DNA from 3 places in the Providencia sp. R33 genome. Region 1 is predicted to be linked to each of the others. Evidence: predicted binding sites of a transcription regulator. Region 1 holds the regulator's gene; each other region holds the start of a gene.
The links. Region 1 encodes CRP, which controls carbon source genes, mostly activating them, when cyclic AMP is high. Its sites were predicted from a motif close to ATGTGANNNNNNTCACAT; they were not measured.

Region 1 (3,532 bases):
GATATCAGGCTCTTTTATCTCTGCGATGAATACTATTGTGGTACCTGGAGGGAAATTAGGCTTAGCGATGGAATTAATTATGACACCAATAGTTGAAAAACTAATTAGTCAAAAACATAGCTAAATTGCTTTTTGATTATTAAACAAGATGCTTACCATTAATTAAGATAAGCATCTTTCAATTCAAATATATTAATAATAATTAAATTTATTTTTAATTTCTTATTTCAAAGCTGTGGGTCACTTCCACAGTTTTTTCTAACATCAACGCGACCGAACAATATTTTTCAGCCGAAAGTTGAACCGCACGTTCAACGGCTTTATCCGTTAATTCATTCCCTGTTACAATAAAATGCAAATGAATTTTAACGAAATAGCGTGGCGCTTCTTCGCGACGCTCGGAGGTTAATTTCACTTCACAGTCGGTAATGTCATTACGACCTTTTTGTAAGATGGATACCACGTCAATCGCGCTACAACCGCCCGCTGCCATTAACACCATCTCCATTGGGCTTGGTGCTTTATCGCCTGCGTTACCATCCATCATCACTTGGTGGCCTGACGCTGACTCACCTAAAAAAGAGAGTCCTTCTACCCATTTAACTCTTGCTTCCATTTTATTCCCCTTGAAATGAAATCGATTTAAAGGCTACATTGTTCCATAGATATAATGAATGTTATATCAGCTTTATTCTGCTGAAGCGATACAGGGAAGACTTTCTGTATTGAATATGCTACAAACAATACTTAGTTGATAGGATTAAGATCAAAACTCAACGTTGTATTTGATTATATTATAGTGTTGATATCAATTTGTTTACCCTAACCATGAAAAGCGATTGATGCAATGTTGCTCTTCCTATTATTTAGGGTATATAAGACAAATTAATATGCTAAGCTAGTGACTTTAAAGCCAGCCTTTCTGGTACGCTTTTTCCGGATGGCTGCAATAACATACAGAGGATAACGCTAATGGTTCTCGGCAAGCCACAAACAGACCCTACTCTTGAATGGTTTTTGTCACACTGCCATATTCATAAGTATCCATCCAAGAGCACACTGATCCATCAGGGTGAGAAAGCAGAAACCCTTTACTACATAGTTAAAGGTTCAGTGGCTGTTTTAATCAAAGATGAAGAAGGCAAAGAAATGATCCTCTCCTACCTGAATCAGGGGGATTTCATTGGTGAGCTTGGATTATTTGAAGAAGGGCAAGAACGTACTGCGTGGGTTAGAGCAAAAATCGCCTGCGAAGTTGCTGAAATTTCTTACAAAAAATTCCGTCAATTGATTCAGGTTAACCCTGATATCTTAATGCGCCTCTCTGCGCAAATGGCAAGCCGCCTACAAACCACGTCAGAAAAAGTGGGCAACCTCGCCTTCTTAGACGTGACAGGTCGTATTGCACAAACGTTACTGAATCTAGCCAAACAACCTGATGCCATGACGCATCCAGACGGGATGCAAATCAAAATCACCCGTCAGGAAATTGGCCAAATCGTTGGTTGTTCCCGTGAAACTGTCGGCCGTATTTTGAAAATGCTGGAAGATCAAAACTTAATCTCCGCGCATGGTAAAACCATTGTTGTTTACGGTACACGATAATTAACCTTTCGCCTCACTCCCTTGGTGGGGCGCACCTTTTTGAATAGCGTTATATCCTAAGTATAACGCTATTTCCCCAAAATACGGTTGTTTTATATATCATTTTTAATGAGTGTCGTTTCTTTATATTTTTCTGACTAATAATCAAACTAAGATAATGGGAGTTAACCATTATTAGGAGATTATTTGTTGTGAAATTAGATGTCAACGTCAATAAATTAGCCAGAATATCGAATAACACAAGTAATAAAAATATTGTTTTCCGAAGCCCGTCAATCATTGATAATTTAAGTATTATTAAGACATTCAATTCTGAGAATTATAAGAAAATAAACTTCGCGACTCTGACTTGTGAGTTTCAAGAAAGAGCACAACCCGAGCTAAATCGCCTCCCCTATTCACCACCTGTTGAAAAACTATTATTACCTTATACCTATCATGAAGATGATTTAATTTCCCCATCAAATATCGTTAAAAACAACATCACTATAAAAAATAATACGCCAATAAAAATTAAACTGGAATATACACCTATGAAAACCACCAACTCTAATGCTGAATTAATTAACATAGACCGAAAAAATTTTTTAATTAACGATTTTGGTATCAATAAAATAAAACAATTCTTTTATAATTCGATTGAAAAAGTACAATCAACAGGGAAGATTCAAGCTTTAGTAGTTAAAAACAAACTTAACCCTAGAAAGGAAGATTTATACAGCGTTAAGTTTTATAATAAAAATGAAATGACTGAAATACAAAAAACTAACAAACAAAATGCAGAAACAGTAAACGAAGAAAAAAACCCTCCTATATCATTTTCAGGTAAGGATAAAGAACAATTTAATCAAGCTAAGAACCTAAAAAATAGAATTCACGAGCTCGAAAAAGAGATATCATCCCGTAAAGATTTTAACAAATTAGGTGATAAATTTAAATATACCAAATCCACCCAAAATTTAATTAATGAATGTATTTCCTCTCCATCTAATAAAAGAGATACTACATTTAGCGCTACCATTGAAACTATGAATGAAGTTATTAATAAATTAAATAACCAACTCAGCGCCCTTAAAAAAAATGAAGAAAAAACCATAAAAATCACATCTGAAAAAAATATTTTCAATAGTAATGAGAGTCTAAATTCTAATTCCTCAGGCTATTATTCAGAAACAACCGATGAATCAGGTTATAGTTCAGAAGAAACTGAGAATCAGAATAAAAATAATATTATTAATAAAAAAAGTCATGAGTTAGAGAATTCAAAATCAAAAAAAATAGAAGAGCACCATAAAAAAACACATATTACGGTGAAACCGAAGAAAATAACGTATCAATTTAATGGGAAAATATATATCAATAGAGCAACAATGTTACGAGACATGCATATTAGCAAGGAATATAACTTCCAATTAAATGAAAATTCAAAACAAAAAATATTAAATGATAAAAAACCAGACACTAAAAATTTAGATGCTAAACTAAAAGGTGTAGAGAAAACCCTTAATGATTTAGGCCACCTTCAAGTAGAAATAAAAAAAGAAGAAACCCGTTTTACTCAATTAAAAAATCAGCTAAAAAATTTAGAGCATAGCGAAAAGGCTTAATTACGATAAAGGTGCAGAGGATCATTTCTGCACCTTTGATATAGAAATTAACCCAGCAACTTCCCAATCGCCGTCTCTAATTTTGCCATTCCGCTGTTGATTTCTTCTTCAGAAATAATCAGAGAAGGCGTAAAACGCAGTACGTTAGTGCCGGCGTTTAACATCATCAGGCCTTCCACTGCACTGGCTTGCAAAATATCTTTCGAGCGGTTTAATAGTTTGCCATCTAACTCCGCGCCGATTAATAACCCCATTCCTCTGATCTCGGAGAAAATGCCGTATTTATCATTCAGCTTATTTAAATGAGTAACAAATAGCTC
Region 2 (3,532 bases), 2.0 Mb from region 1:
AGACTATATTCGTTGGTATGACGACCATTCATATGTTATTGACCCGCCATATGAGGATTGGGAAACTGAGCTGTATTGCATACCCGCTAATTAAAACGAGAATATAAATTTTTAGAAAATCAGCTAAAACTGACTCGTCATTTATTTTTATCACGTAAAAATACCTATTTATTTGATAGCGAGCCATTAATATCTTCCATAATAAGCTATATTAATTCTAACTATGGATAATTTAGCATGTGTTTAATTTTATATGGGAGCAATGATGGACATTCTTGTTAGAACAATACTTTTCGGTAATTCATTTCAAACTGCGCCTAACCCTGCACGGCTTGTCCCCATAAAATTTGAAATTTACCAATCAGATCAAGGGTTTTATCATCGGATATACAAAGAAGTTGGGATGTCAGGTGCAAATTTAGGACAAGTGTTTCGCGTTTGGGCTTTTGAAGAGCAAAAAAGTTGGGATAAGCAAACGAAGAACACAACATTAGATGAGTATGCTAATTATTGTAATGACTTGTATACGCAAGCAGGGCAATAATTAAAGGCAAAAAAAAGCCCCCTTCATAGGGTTTTGAAGGGGGAGCTAAATGAATAAAGAATGGTTTAATTCGTAAATAAAGATAGATGATTTTGATAACAAAAACTTAGTTATTTGTGCAGTTAATCCATTCTTGAATACTTTTGTGCTTTAAATAGCATTTATCGCTAAATAATCTATTGGCGATAGCCTGTTTTAATTTGTTCTAAGATGCTTGTATAAGTTTCTGCTTGTTTTTCGTCTTCCATTTGAGCAACTTCACGTTGCATTTTGATCAAAATCTTACCTGCATCAGCTTGGCCAATTGCTTTAAGCATATGGGTGACCAAATTTTTTAAGCATGTTACTTCATCGGCAAGTGCGTGGACATCAGGCTCAGTAGGAAAATGGGTTTTCATTAAATCGATCCTTTAAGATAAAAAGTAATTTTATGGATTGTAGCATAGAAAAAATAATATGTGCTTTCAGATAAATAAGATGCATGTAATCGAATATAAAGCATGCAAATTATGATGTATTTGATTAATTCTTTGGAAACGTTGGCAAGATTTTTGTCGTGATATTTTTTTAGAGAGGTTTGATATTGGGCTTTAGTGCTTGATGTTGATTATCAATATCAAGAGCGAGCTTTAAAATAGCCAAATAGTTGTGATACAATTCACAAAAATACGGCGTATAGAACAATAAAACACCGCTTAATCGTTTCAGTCTGGTTCTAAACATATATTTCCCATATGCCATCGTCATAAGTCGGTAACTGATTTGTGTCATTCGCTTATGGAAAACTGAAGGCAAGATAAATAATGACACAAGTATCAAGAAAAACCGCTTGGATCCGCGTTTTAGCGCTAGCGGTTGCTGCATTCGTTTTTAATACAACAGAGTTCGTCCCTGTTGCATTATTAAGTGATATTGCGGCCAGTTTTGACATGACGGTAGCGCATACAGGGTTGATGATCACCATATATGCGTGGGTGGTGGCGTTGATGTCATTACCATTAATGTTATTAACCAGTAAAATAGAACGTCGTAAGTTACTGGGCTTCTTGTTTGTTATTTTTATTATTAGTCATATTGTTACGGGCTTTGCGTGGAACTTTGACGTGCTGATTATTGGGCGTGTGGGTGTTGCGCTGTCTCATGCGGTCTTCTGGTCGATTACGGCTTCTTTGGCTATTCGTGTTGCACCCGCAGGTAAGAAGGCTCAAGCGCTAGGCCTGTTAGCAACGGGGACTGCATTAGCCACTGTTTTAGGGCTGCCAATTGGTCGCGTTATTGGGCAGTTTTTAGGCTGGCGAGTGACTTTCTTGTGTATTGGTGTCGTGGCGCTATTCACAATGATTGCACTGATCCGTTTTTTACCTCGCTTACCAAGTGAACATTCAGGTTCATTGAAAAGTCTCCCTGTGTTATTTAAACGCCCTGCGCTAGTTGGGATGTTCGCACTGACGGTGTTAGTGGTGACAGCACACTTTGCTGCCTATAGCTATATTGAGCCCTTTGTTCGTGATGTAGCACATCAAAGCCAAAACTTTGCCACCGTATTGCTGCTGATTTTTGGCGCGGCAGGTATTATTGGTAGCGTTATTTTTAGCCGCTATAGTACAAAACTATCATTAATATTCTTGCCATCAGCGATAGCTTTAATGACGCTATGCCTGTTGTTGCTATTGCCTATGGGAGGCAATGCCTGGTCATTGATCACCTTGTCTGTGTTCTGGGGAATTGCGATGATGTGCATTAGTTTAGGTATGCAGGTGAAAGTGATTGATTTGGCACCGGATGCAACGGACTTAGCAATGGCTATCTTCTCGGGTATCTTTAATATTGGGATCGGTGGCGGGGCGTTGCTAGGTAACCAAGTGATTGTGCATATGGGGATGACGCGAATTGGTTACGTGGGCGCGGTTATTGGCGTAATAGCATTTATTTTGTGTCTCTATTTATTCAGACGTTATAGCCAAACATTGAGTGATAAGCTGGCCCCAGTCACGTAACATTAATATGCTAACTAAATAGATTGTTAAATAAGCTCTGTAGCGCTTTTAAAGCATGCAGAGCTTTTTTCTGTTTTATTGCTATATTTTATCTTTTAATACAACAATCAGGATCACTAATGAAAGGTCTGAGTTTTCTCTTGATGTCTATTATTGCCGAGGTGATTGCAACTACCACGTTAAAAGCCTCCGATGGTTTTAGCCGTTTTTGGCCATCTTTAATTGTCATTATTGGCTATGGTGTTTCTTTCTGGGGGTTATCGCAGGTAGTGAAAGTGATGCCGCTAGGGATAGCCTATGCTATCTGGTCTGGTTTAGGGATTGTATTAGTTTCAGTGGCTGCAATTTTTATTTATAACCAAAAACTCGATTTACCTGCAATTATTGGTATGCTATTAATTATAGTTGGTGTTTTAGTAATCAATTTATTTTCAAAAAGTAGCACGCATTAAGTGCAAGGGATGACAGCGGTTTTATAGGAGAGAAAGAGCATGGGGCGAAAGGTCAGCCAGTTATTAAAACCTGTGATGGCAGTTGCTGTGGCGGGTGTAATGTCAGTGATGTTATCGGCTTGTGGAAGCTCAGAAGTGAATAAAACCGTTGATAACTCTGCAGTTCAGTATGCAAAGCAAGTGGTTAATTTAGGACCTGGGATCCAAGAGGCTTGTGTTTCTGCGGGGGGATTACCTGCGTTAACACTTGAATTAAATGGCGATAAAACGGCAGTTTGCCAATTTGCCAATGGTAGACGTTGTGCCGCAAATGCGATACAAAGTGGTGCCTGTATTTAATATTTATTCCAGCATTATAAAAGAAAAGCCCCTTCAATTAGGGGCTTTTTGCATTTAGTGAATTCGTTTGTGATTAAAATGACTTTTTAGCAGGGAAAAATTGGCTAATTAACACAATAACTGCCACTAAAATATAAGCAGCAAAAATACCAATCAACCACTGCGGCATATCAAGGCCTAAAAATGCCCACTGCCTAACT
Region 3 (3,532 bases), 2.3 Mb from region 1:
CAGGGATTGTCCATGCACGAACTTCTTTAACACCCGCGGTGAAGTAAGTTTGCAGGTTTAGTAATTCATAACCAGCACGAATAACGCGGTTTAAGCCAGGCTCTTCGATGCCTAAATCAGCCATAAATTCGTCGCGTTCTTCATCATCTAACTCAGCGATGTCGGACTCGATAGCGGCACACACAGGCACAACCACAGAACCTTCGGCTTGCGCAATTTCATACACTTTGTCTAAGAAAGGGTTATTTTCAAAACCATCTTCGTTGACGTTCGCGATATACATGGTTGGTTTTAACGTTAAAAAGCTTAAATAGCGGATTGCGGCTTTATCTTCAGTGGTTAAATCCAATGTACGCAGCATGCCTGCTTGCTCTAAATGTGGCAGGCATTTTTCTAACGCTTCTAATTCTGCTTTCGCGTCTTTATCGCCACCTTTAGCACGTTTTTGTACGCGGTGAATAGCACGTTCACAGGTATCAAGGTCAGCTAAAGCTAGTTCGGTATTGATAACATCAATATCTTCAGCGGGGTTAACTTGGCCAGCAACGTGGATAATATTGTCATCTTCAAAACAACGTACAACGTGGCCGATAGCTTCGGTTTCACGGATGTTAGTTAAGAATTGGTTACCGAGACCTTCACCTTTTGATGCGCCTTTAACCAAACCTGCAATATCCACGAATTCCATGGTGGTTGGTAAAATACGCTGTGGCTTCACGATTTCAGCTAATTGATCAAGACGTGGGTCTGGCATTGGCACAACACCCGTGTTTGGTTCAATTGTACAGAAAGGGAAGTTGGCTGCTTCGATGCCGGCTTTGGTCAATGCATTAAATAATGTGGATTTACCCACGTTTGGCAGACCAACGATACCGCATTTAAAACCCATATGTTTCTCACCTTAAATAGCGAGGGGCAGGCGAGTGCTGCACCCAATGTTTAGAAATTGGCGCTGATTATACACAAAAAGTCGATTTTGATGAAATGAACTCTTATGCAGTCGCTTTAAAGCTATGTAAACGGTTAATCGCTTTGTCCATTCCATCAGATAACAGAATGTCTGTGCACCTTACCGCTTCATCAATCGCGTCATCAATCAGTTTTTGCTCAGACATAGGTGGCTTACCTAAAACAAAACCGACAACCTTGTTTTTATCACCCGGATGGCCGATACCAATGCGTAAACGATAAAAATTTGGGTTATTGGCAAACTTGCTCTGAATGTCTTTTAACCCGTTATGGCCACCATTACTACCACCAAGCTTCATTTTTGCCACACCCGGCGGGATATCAAGCTCATCGTGGGCGACTAAAATTTCATCGAGGTTAATACGATAAAAATTTGCGATGGCCGCGACGGCTTTCCCACTGAGGTTCATAAAGGTGGTTGGTACTAATAAGCGAATATCATTACCACCAAGGTTAATGCGTGCGGTATAGCCGAAAAATTTCGGTTCTTCTTTTAAGGGTTGATTGTGGCGTTTAGCTAACAAGTCAACATACCATGCCCCTGCATTATGGCGGGTTTGCGCATATTCAGCTCCCGGATTTGCAAGGCCAACAATTAATTTAATTTTGCTCACGACGACTATTTCACTGTCAGTTTATGGAATTAATCGCCTAGTTTACCTTGTGATGTGGAGGATGTACAAAAATCCGATAAAAACATCATGCTAATTATAATTGCCATAGAAACTATTCGTTTTTTCTGCATTTTTGATAAAAAGCACTTTATGGGTAGATATTATGGATAACTTTGTACCTTGTGATGCCTATCGCAAAAAATTTTACTTAATGCACTATAATCCTTACATAAATATAAAGAATCACCGAATTTATTTACAGATGCTTGCTTATCAGTCCACTGATACTGGAGGTAGATATGAAACGGAAAAGTGCTCATTTAATTGGTAATGTTCTCATGGGATTAGGGATGGTCATGATGATTGGGAGCATTGGGGTTAACCTATTTGCCCATGTGATCAACTTTGGTTTATCTGAACTGGTTACCAACGGTTCACTCTTCGGAATTTTCGTGGGTGCAATGGTTTGGTTAGCAGGGGCGAGGGTTGGAGGACGTGAAAAAGTCGCGGATCGCTACTGGATGTTAAAACATTACGGTCGTAAAGATAATCACCGTTACCCATAATTATTTAGCGTATTAACAAGTCAGCGATAATTTTAGGTGATAGTTAGGTGATAGATTGCTGGGTGATAGTCGATGTTTTTAATGTCAAAGTCGCCTAGCTAAATAAGGTTTGTGTTTTTTAAACGACTCTTGCAAAGAAGTTGGTTATTTTTATGGCGTATAGGCTGTATGAATAGAAAACAGCCATAGAAATAGGTATCTGCAGTTTTATAACCCGCAAAAATCATAAAGCCCCTACAGATATCTGTAGGGGCTTAATTTTTGGCTGTGATTTGATTCCATCACCGTAAGAACAGGAATAACCCGAAGGGAAATTAGTGCTCGAACATTGCTGAGATTGACTCTTCGTTGCTAATGCGACGAATAGCTTCAGCCAGCATACCTGACAGCGTCAAGGTACGAACGTTAGGTAGCGCCTTGATTTCAGGAGACAGTGGAATAGTGTCACAAACAATGACTTCATCAATCACTGAATTTTTGATGTTGTCTACAGCATTGCCTGAGAAAATCGGGTGAGTTGCGTATGCGAACACACGTTTTGCACCACGTTCTTTCAGCGCTTCAGCCGCTTTACACAGGGTACCACCGGTATCAATCATATCGTCAACTAAGATGCAGTCACGACCTGAAACATCACCGATAATGTGCATAACTTGAGAAACGTTTGCGCGAGGGCGGCGTTTATCAATGATTGCCATGTCGGTGTCATTCAGGAGTTTTGCGATAGCTCTAGCACGTACCACGCCGCCGATGTCTGGAGATACAACGATTGGGTTTTCCAAGTTTTTCTGGAGCATATCTTCCAGAAGAATTGGGCTACCGAATACATTATCAACAGGAACATCAAAGAAGCCCTGGATCTGCTCTGCGTGAAGGTCAACAGTGAGAACACGGTCAACGCCAACACTGGACAGAAAATCGGCAACAACTTTAGCGGTGATTGGTACACGGGCAGAACGTACGCGACGATCCTGTCTTGCATAACCGAAGTAAGGGATAACAGCGGTAATACGACCAGCAGATGCACGGCGCAGGGCATCGACCATAACAACCAGTTCCATTAAGTTGTCATTAGTTGGTGCACAAGTTGACTGGATGATAAAAATATCACCACCGCGAACATTTTCATTAATTTGAACACTGACTTCGCCGTCGCTAAAACGACCAACAGCCGCGTCTCCAAGATTAGTGTAAAGGCGGTTAGCAACACGTTGTGCTAGTTCCGGTGTAGCGTTACCAGCAAAAAGCTTCATATCGGGCACGAGAAAAACCTCAGGCTTGCGTCCAGAGAGATATTGTTGACCAATAGCAATGAGTGTTGTTTCATTACTTATTGGTGCAATACACGGGTTATCCCAGCGCGGAAATTGTGCAGTGGGGATA

Region 2: the regulator CRP is predicted to act here: its motif matches at 1,191-1,208, upstream of J6836_RS06050 (sugar transporter).
Region 3: the regulator CRP is predicted to act here: its motif matches at 1,764-1,781, upstream of pth (aminoacyl-tRNA hydrolase).

The regions. Positions count from the first base shown of each region.
Region 1 is NZ_CP072453.1:4,082,075-4,085,606, reverse strand. It holds gene J6836_RS19155 (phosphoribulokinase) at 1-124, shown strand, start outside; gene J6836_RS19150 (OsmC family protein) at 215-616, opposite strand; gene crp (cAMP-activated global transcriptional regulator CRP) at 973-1,605, shown strand; gene J6836_RS19140 (hypothetical protein) at 1,797-3,212, shown strand; gene J6836_RS19135 (aspartate aminotransferase family protein) at 3,260-3,532, opposite strand, start outside.
Region 2 is NZ_CP072453.1:1,295,569-1,299,100, forward strand. It holds gene J6836_RS06035 (DUF7677 family protein) at 1-94, shown strand, start outside; gene J6836_RS06040 (hypothetical protein) at 263-544, shown strand; gene J6836_RS06045 (DUF2594 family protein) at 721-942, opposite strand; gene J6836_RS06050 (sugar transporter) at 1,348-2,541, shown strand; gene J6836_RS06055 (DMT family transporter) at 2,661-2,993, shown strand; gene J6836_RS06060 (DUF333 domain-containing protein) at 3,033-3,332, shown strand; gene dsbB (disulfide bond formation protein DsbB) at 3,406-3,532, opposite strand, start outside.
Region 3 is NZ_CP072453.1:1,783,247-1,786,778, reverse strand. It holds gene ychF (redox-regulated ATPase YchF) at 1-889, opposite strand, end outside; gene pth (aminoacyl-tRNA hydrolase) at 993-1,583, opposite strand; gene ychH (stress-induced protein YchH) at 1,883-2,149, shown strand; gene prs (ribose-phosphate diphosphokinase) at 2,464-3,411, opposite strand; gene ispE (4-(cytidine 5'-diphospho)-2-C-methyl-D-erythritol kinase) at 3,480-3,532, opposite strand, start outside.